Regions from separate parts of the Fructilactobacillus ixorae genome, predicted to be linked through region 2. Evidence: predicted binding sites of a transcription regulator. Region 2 holds the regulator's gene; each other region holds the start of a gene.

Region 1 (10,124 bases), 170 kb from region 2:
AAGGGAGGTGAAGAAAATGACGGAAGTAGAACCATTGGCGTTCAAACGCATCTTATTGACAATTGATGCTGACGATCCTAGTGCGAACGAAGCCGCATTACGCTACGCGGTGACCCAGGCCAAGACGTTTCACGCTGAACTCGGGATTTGTTCGGTATTAGAGGGTGATGACATCAACATTTATGATTCTCTGACACCGAAGAAATTAGACGAGAAGCGGGCCGCCTTAAACCAGGTGATCGATCACTATGTCACGATGGCTGAGGACTTTGGCGTTAGCGATGTGACCGCGATTGCCAGTGAAGGTGGCGACATTGATGATGAGATTCTCGACACGATCATTCCGAACTTTAAACCGGATTTGTTAGTGTGTGGGGCCGATAAGGATGGCGAACATCATTTTTACAGCATCAGTGTTAAGTTAGCGAAGAAGGCGAAGATTTCGGTGATTGTGGTCCGGTAATGAAGACTACATGGGAGTTTGAAGGTAGGTAAACACGGTGACAGAGCGGCTACGGCGGTTTTTTGCAACGGGAACTACGGATGAGATTACGCAACGCTTGTTAGGCAAGCTGTTGGTGTACCACTCACCGCATGGGTTGATGAGTGGCTACATCACGGAAGCAGAAGCCTATTTGGGCCAACGGGACTCCGCCGCCCATGCCTATCAAGGGAAACGAACGCCGGCAAATGAAGCGCTCTATGGAGTTCCAGGGACCATTTACATTTATTCGATCCACTCTCGCCTCTGTCTGGATGTCGCCACGCAGGCGGAGGAGGTCCCTGAGGGAATCTTGATTCGGGGGTTAGAACCAGTCGCGGGACGGGCGGTTATGGAACAGCACCGGGCCAAGCATGGTTATGAACTAACTAACGGACCAGGCAAACTGATGGAAGCCCTCGGAATTACCGATAAGCAACTGAACGAGCGTGAGTTTGGCGAGACGGCTCTAGACATTGATTTAGAGCACGGCAAAACGCCACAGAAAATCATGGCGAGTGGTCGAATCGGCGTTAGTGACCGGGGCAGTTGGACGAATCAGCCGTATCGTTTTTACGTGGCCGGAAATCCGTATGTTTCGAAGCTCCCAAAACGAGATTTTGACCTGCAGAAGCACGGGTGGTTACCAGACTAAACTCTAGAAAATGACAAGCGTAATTCCAGTTGGAATTACGCTTTGTTGTTGCTAAGGTCATTTGGTCCTGCGGTAAGATTTGTGGTATGATGAACTAGTAGTAAAAATTACCGGGATATAGCTCAGCTTGGTAGAGCGCATGCTTCGGGAGTATGAGGTCGCAGGTTCAATTCCTGTTATCCCGATTAGAAGGATAATTAAAAAAGGTTGCTAGCCATCGGCTAGCAACCTTTTTGGTTTTTCTGAATTTGAGGGGAGCACGAGTAACTCCGATTAAGGGATTATCGTTTTCTTCTGTCGATTACTTTCAAACCGACAAATAGTAACAATGACAATCCAACTAAGGTCTGTGCAAGCACTAACAACCGTCGATTTTGGGCTTGCCCAGTTGCCGGTAAGTGATGCTGTGTTTGTTGCTTAGCTGTTGAAACGGTTGGAAGCGTAGATGCCTTACCGGCAAAAATTTCAGGATTGGAAGCTGATCGGTTGATGCCATTATTAGCTTTGGATTGAGATTGTTCATCTTCGTGCCTAGGGATAACATCAATGTCAATATGCTTGTCTTGGGCACCTTCGGTAAGGGGGTCATTAGTTGGCTGCTCTGGTTGCTTGGGATTAGGCTTTTCAGTAACAGTTTGCGCCAAAACGTGAACATAAACCGTTTTACTAAGCCCGTTTGCCGCGGTGATAGTAACCGGATAACTACCGGGCTTGGTTACGTCAACCGCGCTAGTATCAAGGGTAACCGGTAGGGCACTACCATCCATAGCAGTCGCAGTTGCGCCAAAATCAGCTGCCGAAGGGATGGCGTCATTCACATGAATGGTAACGTCATGGCCGGCGATGGAACTGTGATCGACCACTTTTTGGTAGACGTAGGTTACAGCTTGAGCGGTATCTGTAAAGGTTCCCGTCGGATTGCCGACCACTTGTTTTAGCGAATAACCCGGAAGGTCTTTAGCCGTCGTGGTATAGGGCGTATTAATAGTTCCACTTAAACGATCGGCAGGCGCGATTTCATTTCCATTTTCATCGACGTACTTAACCGTGACCTCAGCTCCTGCTACTGGTTGATTTGCTAATACGTGAACATAAACCGTTTTACTAAGCCCGTTTGCCGCGGTGATAGTAACCGGATAACTACCGGGCTTGGTTACGTCAACCGCGCTAGTATCAAGGGTAACCGATAGGGCACTACCATCCATAGCAGTCGCAGTTGCACCAAAATCAGCTGCCAAAGGGATGGCGTCATTCACATGAATGGTAACGTCATGGCCGGCGATGGAACTGTGATCGACCACTTTTTGGTAGACGTAGGTCACAGTTTGAGCATTATCTGTAAAGGTTCCCGTCGGGTTACCGACCACTTGTTTTAGCGAATAACCCGGAAGGTCTTTAGCCGTCGTGGTATAGGGAGTATTGAGATCCCCTGTTAACCGTTCCGCTGGGACGAGGTCAACTCCGTTTTCATCAACATACTTAACCGTGACTTCAGCTCCATTGACCGGAAGCGTAGTTGCAACAGTGATATCTTGACCAATGGCGTTACCACCAAAATTCCAAATTCCATCCGTCTTATAATCATCGCTTAAGAAGGCTGGTCGCCATTTAAAGAGCGTTAAGTTAGCAAAATCACTTTGAGACACACCGTTGATTACGAAGGCATTATTTTTCAAAGTTGCTGTGACCCACTTGCCATTATAATTAACTTGAATTTCTTTGGTTGGATAAGCGAGGGATCCATCCGGGTTAATTATCAAATCCTTTAGCTTGCTAAAGGGTAAGGTTAATTGGTTTGTTTCAGAATTATAATCAAAGTCATCGCGCGTTAGAGAATATGCTGACGTAACGACTTGCCCAGTGACATTAATTTTAGTGACGTTATCTAAATTTATATTTTGCCGTAAAACATTGAGATTTTTAATTCGATTTCTACTAAAATCAATTGAAGTAAGGTTCGGATGGGCAAGTTTAACCGCTGCAAAATCTGCCAGGGAATCAACATTGGTGCCGATGATGTTTAGGGAAGTTAAATTATGACATTGTTTTAAGACGTTAAAAATTGAATTATCAATGCGGTCAGGATGGGTGGCCCAAATGTCACCACCGGTATTTTGGTTGATTGATAATATTTTTAACGATGTCAACTTGCTTAGGTCGGGGAATTGATCAGTTGTAAACGGCACGGCCGAAAAATCTAAGCGTTCTAATCCAGTTAATTCTCCGATGGCAGAAAAATCAATTTTAGCGGGGATATCTGTACTGCCGGCTCCATTAATAAAAAGATATTTTAAGTTAGTACAGTATTGAATGCCGGCAAAAGTTTGGGGCAAAGCGCGATTTCCCGAACTACCAAAGGAGGGAAGATTAATTGTTTGAATTGCCTTCATATCTTCTAACGTTATTTCTTCAATTGTTTTCGTTGTGCTGGGATAAAAGCTTTGATTATAAGCATCGGTAATTGCCTTTTGTAACGTCGGATCTGGGACAACGGATGTCATCATTGTTGGGTCAGCAGTAACGGCTAGCTTAACTAATGCACCGTGATCAAATTGAGATTGTGGCGCTTGATAATTTTGTGGAGCTGCAGTAGGTGTAACTGTCTCTGGAGCAGTGCTTTCAGTCGGTTGAGCACCATTAGAAACGGACTCATTAGATGGAGTAGCGGTTGTGACTGGCTGGGATTCGTTAACTAGGGATAACTTAGCCTGGCTACCACTTGCCTGGCCCGGTTCATGAGGTTGGTTAACAGCTACAGCTTGGTCACTAGGAGTAGGATTCGAAGTTAGTTCACTGGTTGAGGGACTAGCAGTAGCTGGTTTGCCTGTAGTTGTATCGGTGGTTAAGGATGGTGCGGGCTGCGATTCTGGGTTAGTAACTTGAGGTGTAGTTGTAACCACCGGTTGATTAGGTGGAGTTGGTTGCGAACTGGGAGCTAATTGCTGGGGTGTCTCACCGGTTACAGCCGTGGTGACCGCAGTTGCATTTTCGGCGGGGGAATCGAGATTAGCCTGGGCGGTTAAATATGTAAAGGACATGATGGTGGCGCTTGCTAATGAAGCGACAACCCATTTTTTACCAGCTTTATACATCTTATAGTGACAACTTACATTTTTATTTACTTTTTTCACGTAATCCATCCTTTCTTTGTTTGTATGTATTTGATTTAAATTGGTGAAAAATAAAAAGATCACATTGCTCATAAGTATAATTGTAACATAGTCAGATTCTAAATAAGCAATAAAAATAACTGATTAAACATTAATTGGAAGCTAACTAATCGGGTAGTAGTTGATTAACGAAAGGCGCAAATGAAAGCTCATTTTCTTAATATAACCGTAATTTTGTGTAACTTAACACAAAATTATGTTTCACGGGTTTGGAACCGTCAGAATGCGTTATTGTAGTCTTTTTGCGGTCTGCTTTACTATTTTTTAATAATTAAAATAACTTTTTAGCGTTGACATGTGAACTTTTGAACAATATAATAGAACCGTAAAGTAAAGGTTTGGAAAGGGGAATAAAAGATGAAAGCAGCTGTTGTTCGGTCCAATTCAGATGGGTACGTTGACATTAAGGATGTTAATCTCCGTCCGATTGATGAGCATGAAGCACTAGTTAAGATTGAATACTGTGGGCTGTGTCACACCGATTTACACGTGGCCGCTGGTGATTTTGGTCCAGTTCCCGGGCGGATCATCGGTCACGAAGGCGTGGGTAAGGTTACCCAAGTTGGGAAAGCCGTTGACAACTTAAAGGTTGGCGACCGGGTCTCAATTGCCTGGTTCTACTCGGCCGATGGAACCTGTCGCTACTGTATTACCGGAAACGAGACGCTCTGCCGAAACGCTAAAAACGCTGGCTTTAGCGTAGACGGGGCCATGGCGGAAGAATGTATTGTAGATGCTAAGTATGCGGTTAAAGTTCCCGATGAACTGGATCCAATTCAGGCTACGTCACTAACTTGTGCGGGAGTAACGACCTACAAGGCGCTAAAAGAAGGCAACACGAAGCCCGGTGATTGGGTTGAAATCGTTGGAGCCGGGGGTCTCGGAAACCTTGCCGTTCAACTGGCGAAACACGTCTTTGGCGCGCGGGTGGTAGTTACCGATGGTGATCCTGCTAAACTCCAAGCGGCGCAAGAAAACGGTGCTGACGTGGTGATTAACCGGCACGATGATGATGCCACGGAGCAAATCATCAAGGCCACGGATGGGGGCGTTGATGCTGCCATTGTGACGGCCGTTAGTGCCCCGGCCTTTACGAACGCTGTGAACGCCTTGGCTCCCAACGGAACGTTAGTGGCGGTGGCCCTGCCGAAGGGTGACATGGCCTTAAACATTGACAAAACCGTTTTAGATGGCATTAAAGTCGCTGGGTCCTTGGTCGGAACGCGCGAAGACCTGCGTGAAACCTTCCAGTTTGGCGCCGCTGGTGAAGTTAAACCAATCGTTAAGACCGATAAGCTGGAAAACATTAATCACGTCATTGACGAAATGAAGGCCGGTAAGATCGTGGGCCGGGTCGTCTTTGATTTCACGGGCGCCCCAGCCTAGAAAAAGCATCAACCGGCAACCAGGCGCTTTGTAAGCACGCACGCACCCCTGTAACCCAGAAGAACATCCGGAGGGAAAAACATGTCTGACAAAAAAGAAGTACAAGAAAACCAAGCAATTGATGCGAAGATTAATGAAATGGTTAAAAAGGCGCACGTCGCCTTAGATGAAATGAGTCACTTTGACCAGGCTAAAGTCGATGCAATCACCCACGCCATGGTAATTGCCGGGGTGGATGCCCACCAACGGTTAGGCAAAATGGCGTACGAAGAAACCGGACGGGGGGTCGCTGAAGACAAGGCCATCAAGAACCTGTTCGCCACCGAAGAAATTTGGCACGACATTCGCAACGACAAGACGGTCGGGGTTATCGACGAGAATTCAGAAGAAGATTTGATTAAGGTAGCCGAACCCCTTGGGGTGTTAGCCGGGATTACACCAGTGACCAACCCGACCTCAACCACCCTGTTTAAGGCAATCATTTCCATGAAAACTCGCAATGCCATCATCTTTAGTTTGCACCCGCAGGCCTTACAATCCTCGATTGAAGCCGCGCGGATCATGCGGGATGCCGCCGTGGCTGCTGGAGCGCCCCAGGATTGTATCCAATGGATCGCCGAACCAAGTCGGGAAGCCACCAACGCCTTGATCAAGAACCCGGGAGTAGCATGTACCTTAGCAACCGGGGGGCCTGGCTTAGTGAAAGCCGCTTACTCAACTGGGAAACCAGCCTTGGGGGTTGGACCTGGAAACGGTCCCGTTTACATCGAAGCCACGGCTAAGATTCCAGAAGCCGTCAACGACATTGTGTTGTCAAAGACCTTTGATAACGGGATGATTTGTGCCACGGAAAATAGTGCGGTCATTGACGACCAGATTTATACCGATGTGAAAGAACAACTCGAACGCAACAACGTGTACTTTGTGCCGGAAGCTGAGCACCAACAACTCACCGATGCCATGTTTGATAGCACCCGGTTGAGTGTGAAAGGTCCCATTGCTGGGGCAACTGCAAAGCAAATTGCTGAAATGGCCGGTATTAAGGTTCCAGAAGACACCCAAGTGCTGGCCGTCGAAATGACAGGCATTGGGCCAAAGTACCCGATGTCTGGTGAAAAGCTGTCGCCCGTGATCTCGGTTTACCACGCTAAGGATCATCACGCGGCCTTTGAAATCGTCAACCAACTGTTGGAATACGGTGGGTTAGGGCACACCGCAGCCATTCAAACGACGAACGAAGAACTCGCAACGCAGTTCGGCGTGTTCGTGAAGGCGTCGCGGGTAATCGTGAACTCTCCCTCTGGACTTGGTGGAGTCGGAAACCTCTACAACAACATGACGCCGTCCCTCACGCTCGGGACCGGATCATGGGGACAAAACTCAATCTCACATAACGTGACGGACTATGACCTGTTGAACATCAAAACAATCGCAAAGAGAAGAAATAATATGCAATGGATTAAACTACCAAAGATTTACTTCGAAAAGAATTCCGTGCGTTACCTGAAGGACATGCCAAACATCCAAAAGGCTTTCATCGTGACGAGTCCTTCCATGGTTAAATACCACTACGTTGACAAGGTGCTCGATGAATTAAACGCCCGCGATGATGGCGTGCAATACTACATCTTTGATGACATTCATGGCGAACCAACCACCGAAACGGTTGATGCCGGTGTAATGCAAATGCGGGGCTTCCAACCCGATACCATCATTGCGCTTGGCGGTGGTTCACCACTAGATGCCGCTAAGATGATGTGGTTAATCTACGAAAACTCTGAAACGGACTTCTTTGGGGCTAAACAGAAGTTCTTGGACATCCGGAAACGGGCCTACCGCTTCGAAAAACCAAGTAAGTCGAAGATGGTGGCCATCCCTAGTACCTCTGGAACTGGTTCTGAAGTAACGCCGTTCTCCGTGATTACGGATGCTAAGCTCCACATTAAGTACCCACTGGCAGACTACGCTTTGACTCCAGACGTGGCCATCATTGATCCGCAATTTGTTAAAACGGTGCCCAAGAGTACAATCGCTGCGTCGGGATTAGATGCCTTAACGCACGCGATTGAATCCTACGTTTCTGTGATGGCCTCTGATTACACCCGGCCGTTGTCACTGCAAGCCATTAAGATGATTTTTGCGAACCTGACGGCTTCTTACAACGGGGACTCCGAAGCGCGCGACCAGATGCATACGGCTTCCACGATTGCCGGAATGGCCTTTGCAAATGCTTTCCTTGGGATTACCCACTCAATTGCCCACAAACTTGGGGGTCAATTCGGGATTACCCATGGAGTGGCGATTGCCATTACCCTGCCACACGTGATTCGGTACAACTTCAAGCAACCGAAGAAGCTGGCAACGTGGCCGAAGTACGAATCTTTCCGGGCTGATCAAGATTATGCTGAAATTGCTCGCTACATTGGCTTACCAGGGAACACGAACGAAGAACTGAAGGAAGCGTTGGTTCACAAAGTGATCGAGCTGGCGCACTCCGTTGGCGTAACCTTGAGCCTGCAAGCCCAGGGCGTTGAGCGCCAGGAACTGGAAGATAAAGCACAACGGTTAGCAGAACTGGCTTATGGGGATCAATGTACCACGGCTAACCCGAAGGAACCGTTGATTGCGGATTTGAAACAAATTATTCTCGATGAATACGATGGGATTGGCGTCGAAACGGAAACTAACCGCGAAGTCTAAGTCCCACAGAACTGCTTAAAAACCACTGGTTCGTTGAACCGGTGGTTTTTTTGTGGCCGAGGGACTGAAATTGGCGCGGGAACCACTGGGGAAAATGGTATAATGCGCTTAATTAACCGACGGAGGGCCAACTAATGCCAGCATTCTCACGTTCCCAAACCAATTTAATCGTCTACTTAACGTCGTTCTTTTTGTATAACTTTGCGCGGGTGCTCCCGCATGCTGTGTTAACCGTAATCCTGCTTAATAAGGGGATGAGTGTCGGGCAAATCGCGGTGATTCAGAGCTTTTTCATGATCGCGGTATTGGGATTTGAACTGCCATCGGGACTACTGACGGATTCCTGGTCAGAGCAACGGGTGTACGAATTGTCACTGCTGTTGCTAGCACTTTCGTACGGCTTAATCATGTGGTCCCATTCCTTTTGGATCCTGAGCGGGTCCTGGTTTATCTACGGGATTAGTAGTGCGGCCATCGGTAGTTCGCTAGAAACCTATTTTCTACGGCAGTACCAACACAACGAGTCGCTGATCAAGCAGTTTAACGTGCGCTTTAACAATACCAAGCTTTAACAATACCAATTTGCTGAGTAGCCTGCTCGGTGGGGGACTGGGCTCCTTTATCTATGCTTACTTAGAGAACGCCCTGTACATTATCTCGATTGGGTTGATTGGCGTGGCCCTCTGCTTAATCTTATTCGGCTTTCACGGGACTGCCATCCAAGCCGCAGAACAGCGAAAGACCTTGCGCGAGTTAGTAGCTTTACTGAGAACGGGCTTAACGGCCCAGTTATGGTTGACAATCGGGCAGTTAGCCGTGTTACAAATCGTGGCCCAACTCTTTTTTCAGTTCTGGCAGGTGTTGTTTCTCGGCGCCGGAGTTAAGCAAGCCCAGTTTGGCTTGTTTTACGTTGGGTTTCAGCTAATCGCGTTAGGTAGTAACTGGGTGTTTGCCCGCTAAAACTTTCGCCGGGGCGAACTAATCCTAGTCTTACTGATGGTGGGCCTGTTTCTAAGCGCCTTGGCCTGTCAGCATTGGCAGTTCGGGATGGTTAGTTTAACCTGCCTCTTCCTCGTGCCCTTTAATATTTACAGTACCCAGTTACTGGTGAATCTCCAACGCCAGGCCCCGGCGCGCTCCCTGGCGTCGGTGACGGCGGTTTCCGGGACGCTGGGGAGCGTGGTGTCGTTGTTACTACTGTGGGGCGTCGGGGCTCTGGACCACTTCCAATCGTTTCCGGTCGTGGCGGTGGAAGCCATGGGGCTGTTTGTGCTGTTGTCCGGGGGTGGCTATGCCTGGTTTGCGTGGTGGAGTCGGAGGATGAATGAGTAGGGAGGGAGGAATCTGATGCTGAAATTCACTAAAATTGGTACCGGAATGCCAATTATTTTTTTACATGGATATGAACTAGATCATACTAGCCTAATGCAACTAACCGAACCAGTGTTTAAAAAGCTCCTTTTAGGTTATCAACGGATTTATATTGATTTACCGGGAATGGGGTGTTCTCGTGAACTTGAATTTATTGATGCCACAACGACGCTTCAAGAACTTGTTCAAACATTACGCTGGTTAAAATTATCACGGTTTCTAGTGGTGGGGCAATCATACGGCGGATATTTAGCGACGGGATTAAAGAAGGATTTTCCCCACGCAATGAAGGCCCAGTTGTTGGTAGTGCCAATGGTGGTTCCCAAACTAGCAGAGCGGACCTTGGATAACTTAGACCACC
Region 2 (10,124 bases):
ACCATGTATTGGGACATGTAACCACGATCAAATTCCATTCCTTCAACCACGTCCAAGCTGGTTTCCACTCCCTTGGAGTCTTCGATGGTAATTACCCCATCGTTACCAACCTTTTCCATGGCTTCCGCAATCAAACTTCCAACTTCTTTACTAGCGGAAGAAATGGAGGCAATTTGAGCAATGTCGTCTTTGTTTTCAACCTTGTGACTCATCTTCCGTAAACTGTCCACAGCGGCGTGAGTTGCTTTTTCAATTCCCCGCCGTACACCAACCGGGTTAGCACCGGCCGTGACGTTCTTCATGCCTTCTTTGACAATTGCTTGGGTCAAAACAGTTGCAGTAGTGGTTCCGTCCCCAGCAACATCGTTCGTCTTAGAAGCTACTTCAGAAACTAACTTAGCTCCCATGTTTTCAAAGTGGTCTGGTAAACTAATTGCCTTGGCAATCGTTACCCCATCGTTAGTAATGGTTGGATCGCCAGCCGTTTCTTCTAAAACCACGTTACGACCCTTGGGCCCCATTGTCGTTTTAACTGTATCAGCTAATTTATCAACACCTTTGAGCATTGCGCTCCGTGCGTCATCTGAAAATTTAAGCTCTTTAGCCATTTTAATCACCTCATGTTGATTTTATTTGTGTTCCGTTGTTACGCTTATTTTACGATTGCTAAGAGGTCATTTTCGTGCATGACCAAGTACTCTTGACCTGCATAGTTAACCTTGGTGCCGGCGTATTTATCAAACATCACGTTGTCGCCTTCCTGAACTACTGGAGCGACCCGTTCGCCACTGTCAAGCACCCGTCCGGCTCCAACAGCAATGACCTTGCCTTGGGTTGGTTTTTCCTTCGCGTTGTCTGCGAGGACAATCCCCCCCACTGTTTCTTCTGGTTGATCTTCTACTTCGATAATAACCCGATCTCCAATTGGTTGTAACATCTTAATCCCTCCAATAAAGTAACTTTTTAGCACTCAAACTCATCAAGTGCTAATTACATTATTAATATAATCCCCCTGCTATAAAAATGCAAGAATTTAGTTTCAAAAAAAGAGTTACTGCATCAGTAACTCCTATTCCTCGGTTGTGTCATCATAGTGATCAATAAAGTAAATGAGGGTTTGCAATTCGTTGGTCAAATCCACGTTGTGCACCCGAATGTCATCAGGAACATCCAAGCGCCGAGACGTAAAGTTTAAAATCCCCTTTACCCCGGCTTCCGAAACTTGATCAGCAACGTCTTGGGCCACCTTCGCCGGAACGGTTAGAATCGCCACACTGATTTGTTGATCCCGGAGCTGGTTAATCATTTGATCCATCGGGTAAATGGGTACACCCCCCTGAATCGTATTTACGTTCTTTGGATTCACATCGAACGCCGCGGAAATCCGAATGTTGCTATCCTGATGGAAATTAAAGTTCAACAGGGCGTGACCAAGATTCCCGACTCCCACTAGAGCTACGTTGGTCAGCCGGTCTTGGTGGAGGATGTTCTTGAAAAACTCTAATAGGTTGTCAACGTCATACCCGTAACCTCGTTTCCCAAGGGCCCCAAAGTAGGAAAAATCCCGACGAATGGTCGCTGAATCCACGTGAATGGCATCAGCTAGTTCAGTCGATGAGACCCGTGTTTTGCCCCCGTCATGTAAAATGTTTAAATAGCGATAATAGAGCGGCAGGCGCTTTGCAGTTGCACGGGGAATTTTCACTTCTGCCATTAGCTAGTTTCCTCCTTAAAATTAGTCGTACCTTCACTTTTACCATTCTACCACAAACTAAAAGTTTGTGAATTTTTTGGTTAGTACTAGCCAACTTCCGCGAACCACAAATCCGGGTTTTCCCCATTCCAGTCTACCCTACCGGTGCAAACTAGCCGGCCTAATCACGACTAAAAATATGATAAGATGACGACAGGAGGAATCACCATGATTATCTTACAGGCACAACACCTGACCAAACGATTTAATGGCGTGGCAATCTTTGAGGATCTTAATTTAACCCTTAATGACCACAGTCATCTCGGGTTAGTCGGCCAAAACGGCGCAGGAAAATCAACCCTGTTAAAAATGTTGGTTGAGCCCCAAACGATTAGCTCTGGGACCGTAACCACTAAGCAAAACTTATCGATTGGCTACCTACCCCAAAATACAGGGCTTCATTCCGACCGAACGATTCAAGCCGAGTTAGAGCTGCCGTTTCAAGGCTTACAGGAAATGGAAGCCAAGCTCCATCAACTCGAAGACCAGATGAGTCAGCCGGCCGTGAACCAGGATCCGGCCCAACTAGCCGCCGTTTCCAAAACTTACGACCAGTTGCAAGCCGACTTTACGCGAAACAACGGCTACGGCTACCACGCTGAGATTCGGACCATTATGAGTGCGTTTGGCTTTAGCCCCGCCGACCAAGCTCGCCCCATCAGTGAACTATCGGGTGGCCAGCAGACCCGCGTAGCATTAGCTAAACTGCTACTCGAAAAGCCCGACCTGCTCTTACTGGATGAACCGACCAATCACATTGATATGGAGACGACGGCCTGGTTAGAAAACTTTTTAAAGTCCTACGCCGGGGCGTTTCTAATTATTTCTCACGATCGTTATTTTCTCGATCAGACGGTAACGGGCATTTATGAATTAGACCACGGCCGGTTAACCGACTACGCCGGAAATTACAGTTTCTTTGTAACCGAAAAGGAACACCAGTTGGCTCTGGCTGCTAAGAAATACGAAAAACAGCAACACCAAATTAAAAAAGATGAGGAGTTTATCCAGAAAAACCTGGTGCGGGCCTCCACTACCAAACGGGCCCAGTCACGGCAAAAACAACTCGCCAAGCTCGACCGGGTGGAAAAACCCAGTCGGCAACGGGCCACCGCTCGCTTTCACTTTCAACCCGCTCGCAAAAGTGGGGAGGTCGTCTTAGACGTCGAAAACCTCGGGATTGGCTACCACCAAGAGCTGAGTTACCCAATTAACCTGCACTTAAAACGGCAACAACGTGTTGCCATCTTTGGTCCCAACGGGGTGGGAAAATCAACCTTACTAAAAACAATTGTGGGGGAGCTGCCCCCACTTCAGGGTACGATTCGCTTTGGAACCGGAGTCCAGATCGGCTATTACGACCAGCAACAGGCTCGCCTGCATCCCGAAAAGGACGTGCTCCACGAACTCTGGGATGATTACCCGACCACTCCCGAAGGTGACATCCGCTCCATCCTCGGGAGCTTTCTCTTCAGTGGTGCAGCAGTGGAAAAACGAGTTGCCAATCTTTCAGGGGGCGAACGGGCCCGCCTATTATTAACCAAATTATCTATGGAACAGGATAACTTTTTAGTCCTAGATGAACCAACTAACCATCTCGACGTCGATAGCATTAACGTCTTAGAAAAAGCCCTCCTGGACTTTCAGGGAACAATTCTGTTTGTTTCTCACGATCGGTATTTCATCAACAAGTTGGCTACCCACATCGTTGAACTGAGCGCCACGGGCTCAGCTACCTATATGGGTAACTACGATTATTACCGGGCTAAAAAAGCGGAGGAAGCAGAAATTGCGGCGCATGAACAGCCACAGCAACCCGTTTCCACTGTCCCTGTTTCCGACCAAAAGCAGCAATTTCAACGTCAAAAGGACATCCAACGACAGCAACGAAAGTTAGCCCGCACCATTCAGGATCTAGAAACCCAACTGGGTCACCTCGAAACGCAAATCCAAAGCGTCCAAACGGCCATGACCAAACCAGAAAATTATCAGGATGCTACAAAGAGCAGTGAACTGCAAACCCAGTTAAACGAACTGCAAGCTACCCAACAAACGGTTGAATCCCAGTGGGAAGCGGCAAGCTTAGACCTAGAAGCCTTAGATGAACCATAAAAAATCCCGTCCCAGCACGGTCATGTTGGGACGGGATTTTTAGTTACTACTAATTAAAAAAACTTGTTATCAGCGGCTAAATTGGCTTTCGATTAGTGCGGAGCAGCTGCTTCCCACTCAAATTCCAGCCCGGGCTCAGCATTCAAACTCATATCCGCGTGAGCACCATGGCGTTGCAACATGGCGCCGGCCGCTCCAATCATCGCGGCGTTATCGCCACACAGCTTGCGCGGAGCCATCACAAAGGGAACTCCCTTGGCAGTAACCGCTGCCTGGAGTGCCGCCCGCAACCCCTGGTTTGCAGCTACCCCACCGGCTAAGATAAATTCCTGGGCCGGATACTGTGCCAACGCTTCAGTGGTCTTTGTGACCAACACGTCGATTACCGCGGCTTGAAAACTAGCGGCCAAATCCTGTTTATTCAACGAGGTGCCAACCTGGTCCGCGTGGTGAACCGTATTAATAAACGCACTTTTTAACCCACTAAAACTAAAGTCAAGGTTATCTTCTTTGATCATGGCACGGGGAAACTGGAAGGTTTCGTGACCAGCGTGCGCCCACTGGTCCACGGTCGGCCCGGCGGGGTAATTAATCCCCAACACGCGCCCAATTTTATCATAAGTCTCTCCAGCGGCATCATCACGGGTTTCCCCAATGATTTTAAACTCACCCTCAGCCGGCATCCAAACCAATTCCGTATGCCCGCCAGACACAACCAGCGCTAGCGCGGGGAAGTGCACCGGCTGCACAAAGTTAGTCGCGTAAATGTGACCCGCAAGGTGATTCACCGGAATGAGGGGGAGTTGGTGCGCCCAGGCAACAGCCTTTGCTGCCGTAATGCCGACTAATAATGAACCAACCAGCCCGGGTCCGGATGTAATTGCTACTCCGGTTAGGTCCGTGTACGTGACGTGAGCTTCATCCAGGGCTTGTTGCAAACAAATCGTAATTTGTTCAATGTGATGCCGACTGGCCACTTCGGGAACGACCCCACCAAACCGTTGGTGACTCTTAATCTGGGTTGCCACCACGTTACTTAAAATCTCGTTACCATCCTTAATAACTGCCACACTAGTTTCGTCACAACTAGTTTCAAAGGCGAGGATTAAACTCGGTTGTGCTTCCATGTTTTCACCGCTTCTGTCGTTCTAATTTAACGTCCAAAATTGTTGGCCGCTAAGTAGTTTCGTTTATCTAAATGCAACCGGTAGTCAACGGCGGCTTCGCCATCGTCAAAGTAATCCGGTTTCTCATCCACCTTGACAAACCCCAGGTCCTGAACCAAGCTCTGGGATTTTTCGTTACTTTTTCGGCACGTAAAAATCACACAGTGCAGGCCCATTTCTCGCGCTCGTTCAATGATGGTCGTCGTCAAAAAGTAGCCTAATCCCCGCTTTTGAAACTGCGGTAAAATGGCCAGGTTTTCAATGTGACAGCAGGTTTGCTGGCGCGAAATCATAATGCAGATGAAGCCAACTAACTCATCGTCATGCCGCAAAATCAGATAAAACCGATTATCACGGTTCTTCAACCCCGCCTGAAACCGTTTGGGACTCCACTTCACCTGCTTCCCGTAAGCTTCCCGGTCAACCTTAATTAGGTCCGGCAAGTCGGTCATTGACCCCTTCCCGAGAAAATACTTCATCCCACAAATTTCCACAATCCGATTTTTAAAATCAAGGGCCTCGTCAATCCGATTCGCTTGTTTGTCATTAATGTTTTTACGATACCACTCTTTAAACTTGTTCAACATAGCCTGTCGATCCCTCTCCTGGGTGCTTGCGCTGCCATTCTGCCTCTGCCTGGGTCATCCGTAGGTAGTTCGGAACCACCTGGTCGACGGCTGAAACGGGCGTTTGTCGTTCCCCGAACATGGCCAATTGACTTGCCTGAGGCAAATTGTTAATGCCCGCTACCGTTCGTACTGGGACGTTCAGTTGCTCCTGAAACTGGGTCAAAAACTTTGGAACGTCTGAACCCACTAGGGTCAGCGGTTCAGTAAACTGCTGGAGTTGTTGTAGCCAATCAGCTAACGCTACGTGTTGCTCTGGCACAACCAGTTTTGGCCCCGTCGGACTCGTCCGGTAGACGGCCGTGAACAAAATCTCGTTCCGGGCATCAAACAGGGGTACGACCAGGTGCTGTTCCGCCGTGACGTTGAGCACCAAGGTTTGTAGGCTAGACACGGTCACCAATTCAATGCCGAGGGTGGTCGCAAGCACCTTCCCAATCGTCACGGCTACCCGTAACCCCGTATAGGATCCTGGTCCATTGGCAATCACAACCCGCTCTAAATTCGCCGGAGTTAACTTAGCTAGTTTAACCAAGCGCTCCACAATTTCCATTGCATAGGCCGCGTGTTTTCGTTGAGTTGTAATGGTCGTGGTCGCAAGCACCCGATCACCGTCAACGACCGCGACGGTTAACGGTTGATTCGAAGTGTCAATTGCTAAAGTCTTCATTCCTCCGCCTTCTTTGGTGTAATCTTTGTCCATTTAATCTGCGCGGTAGCACGAATCTGGTCGCCCACGGTAATCTGGTGGATGGTAACCGGAGTTCGGTCCGCCGTTAACAATTGGGCTTGACTCGTAACCTGATCGCCGTACCGGACCTCATCGACATACTTAATGCTAAATTCAGTTGGCAGGTAGTCCCGCAAAAATTCAAAGGGTAACGTGTTCGTCATCCAGCCCACGTAGTGCGTGTTACTAACGTGACCGTTAAAATCAATGTCACTAAATAACACCGGATACGTCATTTCCCACTCTGCCGGACCAATCAGTCCAGGAATTTTGGTCAGACGCGGTAACCGTTTCACGTGTTCACTACCAAACGGTTTCGTCATGGCTTCGTTAATTTTAACCATTTTTCGGGTCTTCAAATCCATCATCACCCACAGGCTATTAACATCCACCAGTAAATGGTCCGCGTGGTCATAAATGCGGTACACCCGTTTCGCAAAGTAATTCGTGTGGGCCGTCGCCTGGGTTTCAATGCGGACCCGTTCGTTCGCCTTCGGTAAGCGGTTAATGTGTAGATCTTGTTGCACGACAATCCACGTCACCCCCGTCTCCTGAACGTCATCAATTCCAACGGACAGGCCGACAGATTCATCCTCTGAAACCTGAATAAAGCTATCAATTAAAAATTGCAACGTCACTTTCCCGTGAATTCCCGTTTGAAAGTTCGCAATCTTGTAGTTCTCTGAAAAAATGGAAGCTGACATGACCTTTTCTCCTATTTATCAAGCTGATGAAAGCGATTATAGACATCCTGGCGGACCAAATGATTGGTTTTCGCCACCTGTTTAATCGCTTGGTTGGGTTTCATTCCCGTCTGCACCAGTTGTTGCACCTGGGCTTCGATTGAGAGTGTTGGGGCAACCACTGGGGAAGCTGAAGTCGGCTCCGGATTCCCGGCCACTAAGATCACGAATTCCCCCCGCACGGGTTCCTCCGTGGCCCACTTCACTAATTCACTCAGGGTTCCGCGGACGTATTCTTCATGCTTCTTAGTGAGTTCCCGCCCTAAGGCTGCTGACCGATTCCCCAGCACCTCGGCTAGGTTGGTTAACGTCTTCTTTAACCGGTGGGGAGCCTCGTAGAAAATTAACGTGGCGGTCTCATTCTGTAAACCTTGGAGTTCGCGTCGCTGTTCTGCTGGTTTCCGTTGCAAAAAACCGTAAAACAAAAACGGCTGCGGACTTAGCCCCGATGCAATCAAACTAGTTAAGCCAGCGGTCGACCCAGGTAAACTGACCACGGGGAGCTGGTGCTTAATGCAGGCTTGCACTAACTCATGACCAGGATCACTCACGGAGGGCATCCCGGCATCGCTCACCTGGGCAATTGTTGCCCCGGCCTCAAGGCGGTCAATTAGCTCCGGAATCCGCCGGGCGGTATTATGCTCGTGAAAACTAATTTGCTTGGTGTTGATTTCAAAGTGATTGAGCAACTTTTGCGTGTTCCGGGTGTCTTCGGCGGCAATCACATCAACCGTCCGTAACGTATTGAGAGCTCGCAACGTGATATCGTCCAAGTTGCCAATCGGCGTGGGCACTAGGTATAAAGTTCCTGTTGCCCGGGGAGCAAAGCTACTCTGCGCATAGATGGTCATGGTTAACGTTCTCCGTAAATAATGTCAGTACAAAAAATACAGCTTTCGTTTTCCGCCCGCCGCTTTCCATAGTACTGATTACAAATGTGATAGCCTTCGTTGTACAGTTTTTCGAGGTTCTTTTTGGACTGGGACAATTCCCGGACGCCGTGATGTTGTTTTTCAGCAGACCCCAATAAATCCCGCAGGTGTTCATTTTCAATTCGCAATTCCGAATTCTCTTCTAAAATTACGGCAACCTTGGTCCGTAACGTTGTAATTTTGGTTAGCATTTGTTCGAACTGGGCGGACAGATCATCCATGCCCTCGTCCACATTTTTTGCCAAGCACCATCATCCCTCTCGTTTGCTAATTTATGGTGGCTAAACACTGCAGGGTAATGACCTCTAAAATACTCTGAAAGCCAACGTTCACCTGCTGCTGTTGTGCGGTGGTCAATATGTCATTAATCATACTGACAATTTGCTCATCTGACAATTGATCCGCCGCGGATTTAAGTAAATCATAAGCATTTCCAAATGCTAACTTCGTAGCGGGCAACGCCCGAAATTTCACGTCAAAAAGATCCTGGAAGAGCAAACAAATCATCGTAATTGTCACGTTTTGACTAAAACGATCCTTTACAAGGGGTAAGACATTCGTTTGAATAAAGGGAAACGCCTGGGCGTCGCCCTGTTTAATCCACGTAAACCACGTTTCTAGCTGCTGTTTCATTTTACTTAGCCAGTGATCTGTTACCAACTGGTCGAGTTCATCGGTATCATTCGTGATTTTTAACGCGAGGGTCATGTCCGTCGCACTCACTTGCTGCGCCTGTAAATAGCGAATCAGTTCGGCTGCTTGGATGGGCGGAAATTCCACCAACTGGGTGCGGGACCGAATCGTAGGCAACATGTGATGATAATCTGTGGTTAGCAGAATGGCGGTCACCGTTGCCGTAGGTTCTTCGATGACCTTGAGCAAACTATTAGCTGCGGCCACCGTCATGGTATCCGCAGCATCGATAATAAAGACCTTCTGCTTGCCCTCGACCGCACTCTTGGAGAACTCCCCTTTTAACTGCCGCACTTGGTCGATTTTAATCGATTGACCATCGGGTTTTAGGGTTAAGACATCGGGATGTTCCCCGTTTGCAATCCGAACACATTCGTTACATTGCCCACAGGGTAAGCCCGCTGGGTCTGGATGCTCACAAAATAAACTCATTGCCACTAGTTGACTCACGACCAGCTTGCCTCGCCCCGTAGCCCCTGAAAACAAATACGCATGGCTTAACGCACCGGCCTGAACCACCGCACCAAAATGGCGCACCAGCTCTGGCTGTTTTTGTAGCGCGGTGGCAATAATCGTGGAGGCTGTCTTCGTTTTCATCCGTTAGAACCGGAAAAATGATTCAATCGGCAGTACCATGACCGTGGCCCCACCGACCTGAACTTCAACCGGATAGGCCGTATCGTTAATGCTCCCCACGAGGTTAATCGGTGGGGTCACATACTGGTCGCGAGCCTGGCAGGAGTGCTTAATAATGTCTAGGAGTTCGGGAACCCGTTCATCATCAATTCCAACCAGGTAGGTTACGTTTTTAGCCTTTAAAAAGCCCCCCTTGGTGGGTAACTGGGTCGCAATGATCTTGTGGTCATTAAGTTGTGCCTGTAACTGTGCGGCATCTTTTTCCTGAATAATTGCTAAAACTAATTTCACGATTCCGTCCCTCCTGCGCTCAAGTTCTGATGAAGGTGTTGCCCAATAATGGTTAACACCTGTTGCGTCACGGTCGCCACCGGTTGGGTAGCATCGATCCGGACAATGCGGTCTGGATGTTCCGTCGCTAACCGTTCGTAGGCATCGTGCACCCGCACGTAAAAATCACGGTGTTGCTGGTCAAGTCGGTTCGTGGCGGCTGCGGTCCGCTGCTGGATCCGTTGTAACCCTACGGAGACTGGGACAGCAAAGTAAATGGTCAGGTTGGGGAGCAGGCCCTCGGTCGCAAACTGATTCATCTGAAAGACGGCTGCTTCCCCCAGCTTCCGCCCGGCTCCCTGGTAGGCAATCGAACTGTCTACGTAGCGATCGCACAATACGATTTGGTGCTGGCGAAGCGCTGGTAGGACGGCTTGCACGAGGTGCTGGCGACGCGCCGCTG
Region 3 (10,124 bases), 480 kb from region 2:
TCAGCACAAACCGAGGTGTTTACCCCCACCGGAGCCTTTCAAAATACGACGGGCACGCCCGCGCAGGCTACGGGTGGAATGGGTGACACTCTGGCTGGAATCATCAGTGGCTTTGCAGCCCAATTTGCCGATCTCGATGCCGCGGTGTTAGCAGCCGTCTATACCCACAGCGCGGTTGCTGACCAGCTAGCCCAACAGCAGTACGTAGTGTTACCCCACCAAATTTCAGCGGCATTACCACGGTTTATGCACGAACACCAAGCTTCCTAATTTTATTTTGAAAAAAGAAGCGCGACCTTTCCATTAAAATGGAAAGGTCGCTCTTTTAATTTTAAGCTCGTAAAGCCCGGTTTACCCGTGGATCAAATAGCATCAGCAATGGCACTAGTAGCATCGGACAGACTAGTAGCAACATTAACGGTGTCGTTGGCTGCTTAATCACTCCCGTAATCAGTGAAGCCAGGGGCGCTAAAATCCCAAAGATTGAGAAAATCGTTCCCAGGGTCTTCCCCATTTGATCTGGTTGTAATTTTCTTTGGACGGCCGTGACAAACATCAACCCGGTTAAAAAGTTAAAGACGCCATACAGCAACCATGCCACACAAAAACTCACAATTTGCATTACCAAGGTTAACCTTACTTGCATTACCAAAAGAAAGATTACAAAGCCACTACCTTGAAACAGTAAAAAAACTGGATAGTAAATGATTAACTTGGATAACCATCCTGTGTATTTACCAACTACGATTCCGCAACTAATTGCGGCTACCCCAATCAAAAGTTCTTGGAGCGAAAAAGCAATGCGAAAGCGATGTAAGTAGGTAGTCAGATACAACGGTGTTAAAAACCAGAAGCTCCAAAAACTGAGATTCAAAATAATTGCATAGGGCAATAAGACCTTAATAACTGGAATTTTTCCAATGGTCCGAAACTCGCTCACCAATTTGGCAAGTTGAAAGTTTTTCCATGGGTTGGTTACCGGTTGACGGTGAGAATGAGCTTGTAACCGAAGAATACTAATCGTTGCCATTGCCAACAACAATAACAACAAGCTATACGCGATTAAATTACTCGGTAAAAAGGTAAACAAACCCGCGACCACCGAAGCCGCAATGGTAGCAATTTGGTTGGCAACGTTCACAATCGTATTGTTTTGGACCAATTCATCCTCTGAAGTCGCGTAGTCTGGAATAATTGCTTCAACTGCCGGTCCATAGAAGGCCGCTAAAATACTAAGCCCCGTTCCGGTTGCAATTAGCAAGTAATTTAATTGCCTAGTTACAACCAATAAAATCACGAAAGCACACAACAACCCCGTTCGCATTACAGTAATGATTTGCATAATTTTCACCCGTGACCAAGTATCTGCCACCACTCCGCCCACTGGTGCCAGTAAGACGGTTAGTAATTCCAAGCCCCCGAGGAGTGAGATTAAGCCCTGGTTGTGCAGGTGGCTAGCAATGTACCAGAACGTATAGATACTAAAAGCTTGCGTAGCAATCGAGCTCGCTAAATCATTCAGAGCCACTTGTTTAATTGGTTTCATATAAAAGGACACCCCCTATATTTATTTCTTTTTTCTCTATTATTATCATTATCAATTGCTGAACTATAAAACGGTACATACTCATTACTAAGTAATGGCTGTAAATCAGGACTAAAAACTTTAGTAGTAAAAATACCATTATTTATTGATATGACAGTCCCAAAAAAATCAAATTTTTCAGTAACAACATATGGATTTAGACTTACATAACTTAAATTAAAATTACCAATAAAAGTGTTATTTATTAATTTACTATCTTCTTTTTTATAATCATTAAAAAGGATCGGGGTTATGCCGCGATCATTTTTTCTTGTTTGAAAATAACACCGGCTTCAAAATTTAACCAAGTACTATTAATATTTTCATACCAATCTTTTCCCAATTCTATATCTTCAGATGAAATAAAAATATCGATATTCTTATCTTTGAAAATTTTAATTAAAACTTTTTGAATTCAGTCGACAATTTTCTACGATAATCTCCAGACCAGCTAAAAAACAATTTCATAAAAATCTCCTACGTTATATTTAATCAATCAATAATTAATGTGTGAATTATATCATAATGGAAAAACATAATAAATTATCCTAAACAATAAATAATCTGAAAATAAAATTCTATTATTAATGTAAAATGAAGCCAAAAAACATATAGTGATAAGCCAAATGTTAGAAAATTAAATTTCACACCACTATAATAAAGTAAGTTGCTTTAATATTTGGTTAATAATAAAGCAACATTTTAATTGATTGAAAAGGAGCAAAAATATGAAAGCAGCAAAATTTATTCAACCCGGGGAAATACGGATCGAAGACGCCCCCATGCCAACCATTGAAAAACCAACTGATGCCATCATCAAAATGGTCCGAGCCAGTGTTTGTGGTTCAGATTTATGGTGGTACCGGGGCATTTCCGAGCGGGAACATGGCTCTGGCACTGGTCACGAAGGAATCGGCATCGTTGAATCCGTTGGATCAGCAGTCAAAAACGTTCAACCGGGTGACTTTGTCATTACCCCCTTTACCCACGGGTGTGGTCACTGTGCCGCTTGTTTAGCTGGTTTTGATGGTAACTGCATGAACCGTGAACCAGGAATTAACAACGGTTACCAAGCCCAATATCTCCGGTTTTCAAACGCTAGTTGGGCGCTTGTTAAAATCCCTGGGCAACCAGCTGACTACTCTGATGACATGCTGAATTCGTTCGTCACCCTCTCAGACGTTATGGCCACCGGTTACCATGCCGCTGCTACTGCTGAAGTTAAACCAGGTGCTACCGTCGCCGTCATGGGGGACGGTGCCGTTGGTTTGTGTGGAGTCATCTCTGCCAAACTCCGAGGGGCCACCCGCATCATCGCCATGAGTCGGCATGCAGATCGACAAAAGCTAGCCCGTGAATTTGGCGCAACTGAGATTGTCCCCGAACGAGGTGACGAAGCCGTCCAACACGTCTTGGACCTTACGGATGGAACCGGTGTCGATACTGTTCTTGAATGTGTAGGAACAGAACAATCTGTGGATACTGCCACTAAAATTGTTCGCCCCGGCGCCGTCATCGGCCGCGTGGGGATTCCCCAAAAAGCGGAAATGAACACTAACGAGCTCTTCTACAACAACACCGGTTTACGTGGTGGCATTGCTTCCGTTACTACGTATGACCAAGCAGAATTGCTACAAGCCGTCTTAGACGGAAAAATTAATCCTGGCAAAGTCTTTACACAGCAATTTAGTCTGGATGAAATCCAAGCTGCCTACGAAGCCATGGATCACCGTCAAGCCATCAAATCCCTGTTACTGATTGATGCCTAAACAATCCTGATTCCAGCCTCTAATTGCTAAAAATCGCCCCACTCGATTGCTTTAATCAGTGGAGCGATTTTTAGTTCTGGTTAATTATTCATCATCGTATAGTAGGTTTATAAACTTGCGCAGGGTTTTTGGCGCATCCAACTTTTGCAACCGGATTTGTAACAGCGTTAATTTGGGGGTAGCGTGTTGCAGGTTTCGAAACTGCGTGATTAACTCTGTTTCTGTGGTTATCTTAGCAAACCGGTATGTTTCAGGAGTAGCCCCAAAGGCCATTAGTAAATGTTGGTAGTTAAGTTGTGGAACATCATGATACCGAGCCTGTTCACCATGAATGACCCGTTCAATTGTATAACCCTGGTTATCAAGCAACAGAATAATGGGGGTCAGCTGGTGCTGAATTGCAAAGCCCAATTCCTGCAGCGTTAATAAAAAGGAGCCGTCTCCAATGCTCAGCAGATGCCGCCGGTTGGGGTTAGCCAGTAGACTTCCCAACGCTGCTGGGAAAGCATACCCAATTGACGCCCACAACGGTTGCGTGATGACCTCGGCATCAGTTGGTAACCGTAAATCTTCAACCGTAAATTGGGACGTGCCTTGTTCGGTAATCACCACGTCGTTTGGTTGCACAAAATGCGCCAAGGCCGCTTGGTAAAAGGCCTGGGTGACCGGTTGCTGTGGCTGTGGCACCGGTTCAGCTGGTCGAACTGGAACAGTTGGCGCCGATGACGGCATGGGCGTCGCGCGTTGACACTGACACAGTTGCTGAATCCACGTTGGAAAGTGCTCCGGCGACTGCTCAACCAACGTTTCACCATAAATTGAAATTACGCCGGGAGTCATAGTAATCGTGTGTTCGGGATCAAATTGGTGGGTAAAGCCAGCCGTATTAACATCAGAAAGAGAGCTTCCAAGCAAGAAGACCACGTCAGCCTGTTCAACTTGGGCTTGTAGGGCAGCGTTCGCGATTTTCCCGTGATAGGTGCCCTTAAACTGGGACATGGATTCCGTGACGACCCCCTTACTTTCAATCAAATCGACAAACGGAAATCCCTGCGCTGCCAGCCACGCCTGCACCGCTGCGCCTAAGTGAAACTGAGCAAGTGCTTGCCCAATCACCACCAGCGGGTGCTCTGCTTGATAGACAGCCTGTTGCATTAATTGGAACGGAACCGTAGGCACTGGAGTTGCATTCGGCGCCGTAAACAACGTTGGAATCAGTTGCTTAAACGTCGGATGGACCGGGAGTTCGGTTAGATCACTCGGCAACCCTAAATAGGCCGGTTGCTTGGTGGTCACCAGCTTTCTAATTACCCGGTTTACCGCGGCAACCGCGTGGTTCGAACTGACCACCTCGGTCATAATCCCGAGTTCCTGGTGCATTGTTTGAAAATGATCAAACTGACCATCTCCAAGGCTATGATGCACCCGTTTTTGTTGCTGCTGGGTCGCCGTGGTCGGTAACCCGACGATTTCTAAAACCGGAACCCCCTCGGTCTGACTGCCGGCAAACCCGTTAATGGCACTTAATTCACCGACGCCGTACGTCGTTACAAACGCCGCCAAGCCCAGCTGCCGGGCATATCCGTTTGCTAAGTATGCAGCGTTTAACTCGTTGCCGTTTCCACACCACTCCAGGTCCGACCGGGTTAGGATGTGATCTAGAAACCTTAAATTATAATCGCCGGGAACCCCGAACACCTCTCGAATTTGACCGTAGTGCAAAACGTCTAAAAGATAATCAGAAATCGTATACAAACCCATTGGCCCCTGCCCCACTTTAACCATACCGTTAAAATCCTTACATTATCAGCCCATTATTCGATTGAAACCAGGTGAACTTGGCTCGTCCCCGCTACTCGTTTAAAGTTTTCCAATAAATCATCAATCGTGATCGTAATGTGACTTAAATCAATTGAAATCACCACACTCGCCATCTGATGAATCGGAATGTTTTGGTTAATCGTCAAAATACTGGCCCCGCTCTCTGCCACCTGCTTCAAAACTTGTGACAATACCCCTGGACGATCGTTCAACATCAGTGAAATCACCGCTTTCCGATTCCACGTTGCTTCGTCAGTTGAATACACCAGATCCTTATATTTATAGTAGCTCCCCCGACTGATACCAACGGCCTTCACCGCTTCGCTAATGTTCGCAACCTTGCCCTCTTCTAATAACTGACGAGCGGCAATCACCTTGCCAAACATTTCTGGTAATAATGATTGATCTACAATGTAATACTGTTTAATTTTACTCAACTCCCCTGTTTACGCCCCGTTGTCCCAGACTAATCCGTGCGTATTTAATCCCAAACCTCGTAAATTTTCTTAATCATACCAATTACCCGCTGATAAATAAAGCCATGTCCAACTGGCTCAAAAATTTTAATGTTAGAACCCTATGCTATAATTAATGTCCGTAATAATAATTTTTGAAAGAAGGTCCTTCGTTTGAAAAAAGCTCGCGTTGAAGCCCTGACGGATGCCATTGTGGCAATCATCATTACCATCATGGTGTTAGAATTCAAAATTCCAGCTACGCCGCACTTTGATGAAATTTTCGACAGCATTCCCGAATTACTTGCTTACATCGTTAGTTTCGGGTTCATTGGTGTGGCCTGGTACAATCAGCATTACATGTTTTATTTAGTTCGTCGCGTGACCAAACAAGTTTACTGGGCAAATAACCTCTGGATCTTCACGATGTCATTGATTCCAGTAGTTTCCGCTTGGGTGGGAAAATTTATGACGGCTGTCGCTCCCCAGCTGTTCTACTTACTCTTTTTCACCGCCTGGAATTTAGCTTATTTATTTCTTAGTAAGGTCATTTTAAACGAAATGAAACGGGAGGATGACCAAACCGGCATCAAGAAAATCAAAAACATGTGCAGTTACCAATTTTTAATTAGTTGGAAATTTCCAGCCCTAATCATTGTAACCGCAATTGCCATTCTAATTTTCCCCCCGAGTGGGCTAGTCTTTAGTTTAATTGAGATCATCATTAACGGGATTTACACTACTAGCGATAGTGATCAATTAGAGGGTCCCGATGATTAGTAAAAAACAGCACTGCAAATGCAGTGCTGTTTTTTACTAACTAATGTGAAAAATAATCCGTAATCGCGCTACCCTAGCTCCTAAAACTTGATCGGCCAGTCGACTCTTCAAAGTTAAGTACATATATACACTACCTCCAATTAAGGCGGAAACACCAGTAACTACCAAACTCATCAGTGAACTATAGGGGTTTCCAACTAGCCCAATCAAAAAGTTCAAGGCGTAAACCATAACTAATGTAATTACATACATGACTAACGTATACGCAATTAAATCGGCCGAATCCATCAACATTTTATGGACCTCAAACCCAAAGTCATGGTTTAAGGAATGAATGATCAGCAGGTTTGCTATGGTAAAGCCAACGACCGTGGACATTAAGGTCCCAAACGCGCCAAACCAATAAACCAGTGGAAATTGGGTAATGACCTTTGCAATCGTTCCAATCACAAAGTACTTCACAGCCCGTCGATTTTGCGATACTCCCTGCATCACGGCAGAGGTAACCACAAACAAGCCAATTGGAATTGCAGTAATCGCCGCGAAAGTTAACACGTTACTCCCAAAGTCCATGTTAGCCGTTCCATAAAAAGTGCGGTTCAATGGTCCTGCGACCGCGGCCATTCCCAAGGAAGCCGGTAACATCACGAACTCAAACAAAATCATGGTGTTCGACAGTTGATCCCGCATCATAGCCCGATTTCGCTTCGTAAAGGCCGTGGACAGTAACGGAACCACCGTGATAGCCAGCGACGACGCTAAAGAAATCACGATCATAGTCAGCTTGTTGGCATTTCCGGCAAAGACGGCATAGTCCACTTGTAATGCTCGTTCGGAAAAGTTAGTTGCTAGCCGCATAATGTCAAAGAAAGTAAACTGATCAATCAGGGAAAAGATGGTAACTCCCGCCCCTAAAATCACAAATGGCACCGCTTGACTAATGATTTCTCTGTATAACTGGTTGGTTGGGACCTGGAGCTGGTTATTACTGTGTGCCACCAAATTATGGTAGTAGTGACGCCTTTTCCAGTAATACCAACCCAGAATTAAGAACCCAAAGATGGCTCCGATACAGGCCGCAAAGGTTGATTGCGACACCGCCGTCACCCAGTTACCGTGGAGCACCTTTAAGATAATGAAGGCTGAGGCCAACATGTAAATGACCCGGGCCAACTGTTCCACAAACTGGGAAATCGCAGATGGCGCCATGTCTTCGTATCCCTGAAAGTACCCTCGGGTTAAACTCATCGCGGGAATAATCAGCACCGCCCAGGCTAACGAGTGAATCACCGGAATCACATTGGGATCTCCATTCGTCAGCAACGGCGCGGCAAACCATAAAAGGAGGGCACTAAGGACCCCCATCAAAATTGACAGGCTAATCCCCTTTTTATACAGTTGCACTCCGACTCCATACTCATTTAACGCATTATAGTGGGCTACTTGCTTGGCAATGGCAGAGGGAATCCCAGCAATGGCCACGATTAAAACAAAACTGTAAATGTTATAACCCTGGGTATACAGTGAGTTGGCAATCGGGAATAAGGAGGCTCCAAAGATGAGCCGCCAGGGAATAATGTAAAGCGCCCCGAGAATCCGCGACAGGATACTCCCAATCGTCATCCAGGCAGAGCCCTTGAGCATTTGGCCCTTGGCCCGTTGCGAATCCGCAAATTGTTGTTGCTCTTCTAACTGATTGTTTTCAACATCGTTATCCACTAAAATAACCTACTTTCGCCCTAAAAATCTTAAACAACTAATCTAACACAAACTAGGCTAATTAGCTACAATATTAACAATCTTTCCAGGAACCACAATCACCTTGCGGATTGTTTGGTTGTCCAGGTTTGCAATGACATCTGGATTAGCAAGCGCAGCTGCTTGAATGGCATCCCGATCAGCATCCGCTGGAACCGAAATCCGGGCCCGCACTTTTCCGTTCACCTGAACGGCCAGTTGCACCTCATCCGCCTCTAATTGCGCGGGATCGTAGGTTGGCCAACTCGCGTATGCAATCGTTTCATCGTGCCCCAACCGGTGCCAAATTTCTTCGGCTAAATGCGGGGTAATTGGTGCGAGCAACTTAATTAGCCCCTCCGCATATTCCTTAGGCAGCGCCTGATGCTTATAAACTTCGTTTACAAATACCATCATTTGGGAGATGGCCGTGTTAAACCGCATCTTTTCGATGTCATCGGTCACTTTTTTCACGGTCTGGTTATAAACTTTAGCAAGCTTCCCATCGTTGGTTGGCACCACCAAACTCGTCATTTGTTCGTCATCACCAACATACATCCGAAAAACCCGCTTAATCCACCGGTTAGCACCCGTGATTCCTTCGGTACTCCAAGGTTTTGATTCTGTCAACGGACCCATAAACATTTCGTACAACCGCAGGGTGTCAGCCCCATACTCGTTAACAATGTCGTCCGGGTTCACCACGTTTCCCTTTGATTTGGACATTTTTTCGTGGTTCGTCCCGAGAATCATGCCCTGGTTCACCAAACGCTGGAAGGGTTCCTTCGTTGGCACGACTCCTAGGTCATACAGGAATTTGTGCCAGAACCGGGCGTACAAGAGGTGCAAAACAGCGTGTTCGGCTCCACCAACGTAGAGATCAACTGGCAACCAGTAGTCTAACTTCTTTGGATCGGCAATCATCCGATCGTTGTGAGGATCAATGTAACGGAGGTAATACCACGAACTCCCGGCCCACTGGGGCATCGTGTTGGTTTCTCGGCGACCGTGACGACCGTTTGCATCCGTGACGTTAATCCAGTCACTCAGGTTTGCTAGCGGACTTTCCCCGGTTCCAGATGGCTTAATGTTATCGGTTTTTGGGAGTCGCAGAGGCAATTCTGATTCTGGTACAAGTGAGGTACTGCCATCATCCCAGTGGATTACGGGAATTGGTTCCCCCCAGTACCGTTGCCGAGAAAAGATCCAATCCCGGAGTTTGTAGTTAACTTTCTTTTGGCCGGCATCATGTTCTTCCAACCAGGTTAAAATCGTTGGAATGGCTTCGGCTTTTTCCATGCCATCGAGGAACCCAGAATTAATGTGCACTCCATCGCCGGTGTAGGCTTCTTTACTAATGTCTCCGCCGGCAATCACCGGTACGATAGGCAGGTTAAACTTTTGTGCAAATTCGTAGTCCCGTTGGTCATGAGCCGGCACAGCCATAATGGCTCCCGTTCCGTACGAAGGCAGAACGTAGTCCCCAATCCAAACGGGTAGTTTTTCCCCGGTTACCGGATTGATTGCGTAGGCACCCGTAAACACACCTGATTTATCCTTATTCAAATCGGTCCGTTCCAGGTCTGACTTTGAAGCAACTTCCTGTCGGTAATCGCGAACTGCCCCAGCTTGATCAAGGGTAGTAATTCGATCCACCAGGGGATGTTCTGGTGAAAGCACTAGGTACGTTGCTCCAAACAACGTATCGGCCCGGGTTGAAAAGACTTCAATGGTGGCATCAGCTTGGTCAGCAACCGGGAACTTGATGCTGGCTCCCACTGATTTTCCAATCCAATTCCGCTGCATCTGCTTAATGCTTTCCGGCCAGTCTAGGTCATCCAAATCATCCAAGAGCCGTTCTGCATAAGCAGTAATCCGCAACACCCACTGTTTCATTGGTTTTCGGTACACGGGGTAGCCACCACGTTCGGTCTTACCGTTGACCACTTCTTCGTTCGCAACCACTGTCCCCCCCAT

The links. Region 2 encodes Rex, which represses fermentation and respiration genes when NADH is low (regulators of the CRP and FNR family bind a similar motif). Its sites were predicted from a motif close to TTGTGAANTANTTCACAA; they were not measured.
Region 1: adhP (alcohol dehydrogenase AdhP) is a predicted target of Rex. The motif match lies at 4,481-4,498, and genes of this name have one in related genera.
Region 3: M8332_RS04125 (zinc-dependent alcohol dehydrogenase family protein) is a predicted target of Rex. The motif match lies at 2,094-2,111, and genes of this name have one in related genera.

What each region holds. Positions count from the first base shown of each region.
Region 1 covers NZ_CP097478.1:196,559-206,682, forward strand. The annotation lists gene M8332_RS00890 (universal stress protein) at 17-463, shown strand; gene M8332_RS00895 (DNA-3-methyladenine glycosylase) at 501-1,136, shown strand; tRNA gene M8332_RS00900 (tRNA-Pro) at 1,248-1,321, shown strand; gene M8332_RS00905 (MucBP domain-containing protein) at 1,418-4,267, opposite strand; gene adhP (alcohol dehydrogenase AdhP) at 4,664-5,692, shown strand; gene adhE (bifunctional acetaldehyde-CoA/alcohol dehydrogenase) at 5,774-8,392, shown strand; gene M8332_RS00920 (MFS transporter) at 8,527-8,964, shown strand; gene M8332_RS00925 (hypothetical protein) at 8,975-9,352, shown strand; gene M8332_RS00930 (hypothetical protein) at 9,467-9,724, shown strand; gene M8332_RS00935 (alpha/beta fold hydrolase) at 9,740-10,124, shown strand, end outside.
Region 2 covers NZ_CP097478.1:364,118-374,241, reverse strand. The annotation lists gene groL (chaperonin GroEL) at 1-608, opposite strand, end outside; gene groES (co-chaperone GroES) at 653-937, opposite strand; gene M8332_RS01790 (redox-sensing transcriptional repressor Rex) at 1,070-1,714, opposite strand; gene M8332_RS01785 (ABC-F family ATP-binding cassette domain-containing protein) at 1,922-3,865, shown strand; gene tsaD (tRNA (adenosine(37)-N6)-threonylcarbamoyltransferase complex transferase subunit TsaD) at 3,958-4,992, opposite strand; gene M8332_RS01775 (GNAT family N-acetyltransferase) at 5,019-5,618, opposite strand; gene tsaB (tRNA (adenosine(37)-N6)-threonylcarbamoyltransferase complex dimerization subunit type 1 TsaB) at 5,602-6,327, opposite strand; gene M8332_RS01765 (acyl-[acyl-carrier-protein] thioesterase) at 6,324-7,091, opposite strand; gene rsmI (16S rRNA (cytidine(1402)-2'-O)-methyltransferase) at 7,103-7,981, opposite strand; gene M8332_RS01755 (DNA replication initiation control protein YabA) at 7,984-8,307, opposite strand; gene holB (DNA polymerase III subunit delta') at 8,330-9,352, opposite strand; gene M8332_RS01745 (cyclic-di-AMP receptor) at 9,356-9,682, opposite strand; gene tmk (dTMP kinase) at 9,679-10,124, opposite strand, start outside.
Region 3 covers NZ_CP097478.1:841,866-851,989, forward strand. The annotation lists gene M8332_RS04115 (NAD(P)H-hydrate dehydratase) at 1-270, shown strand, start outside; gene M8332_RS04120 (MFS transporter) at 332-1,546, opposite strand; gene M8332_RS04125 (zinc-dependent alcohol dehydrogenase family protein) at 2,314-3,354, shown strand; gene M8332_RS04130 (alpha-keto acid decarboxylase family protein) at 3,439-5,139, opposite strand; gene M8332_RS04135 (ACT domain-containing protein) at 5,169-5,603, opposite strand; gene M8332_RS04140 (TMEM175 family protein) at 5,805-6,410, shown strand; gene M8332_RS04145 (putative polysaccharide biosynthesis protein) at 6,447-8,129, opposite strand; gene leuS (leucine--tRNA ligase) at 8,187-10,124, opposite strand, start outside.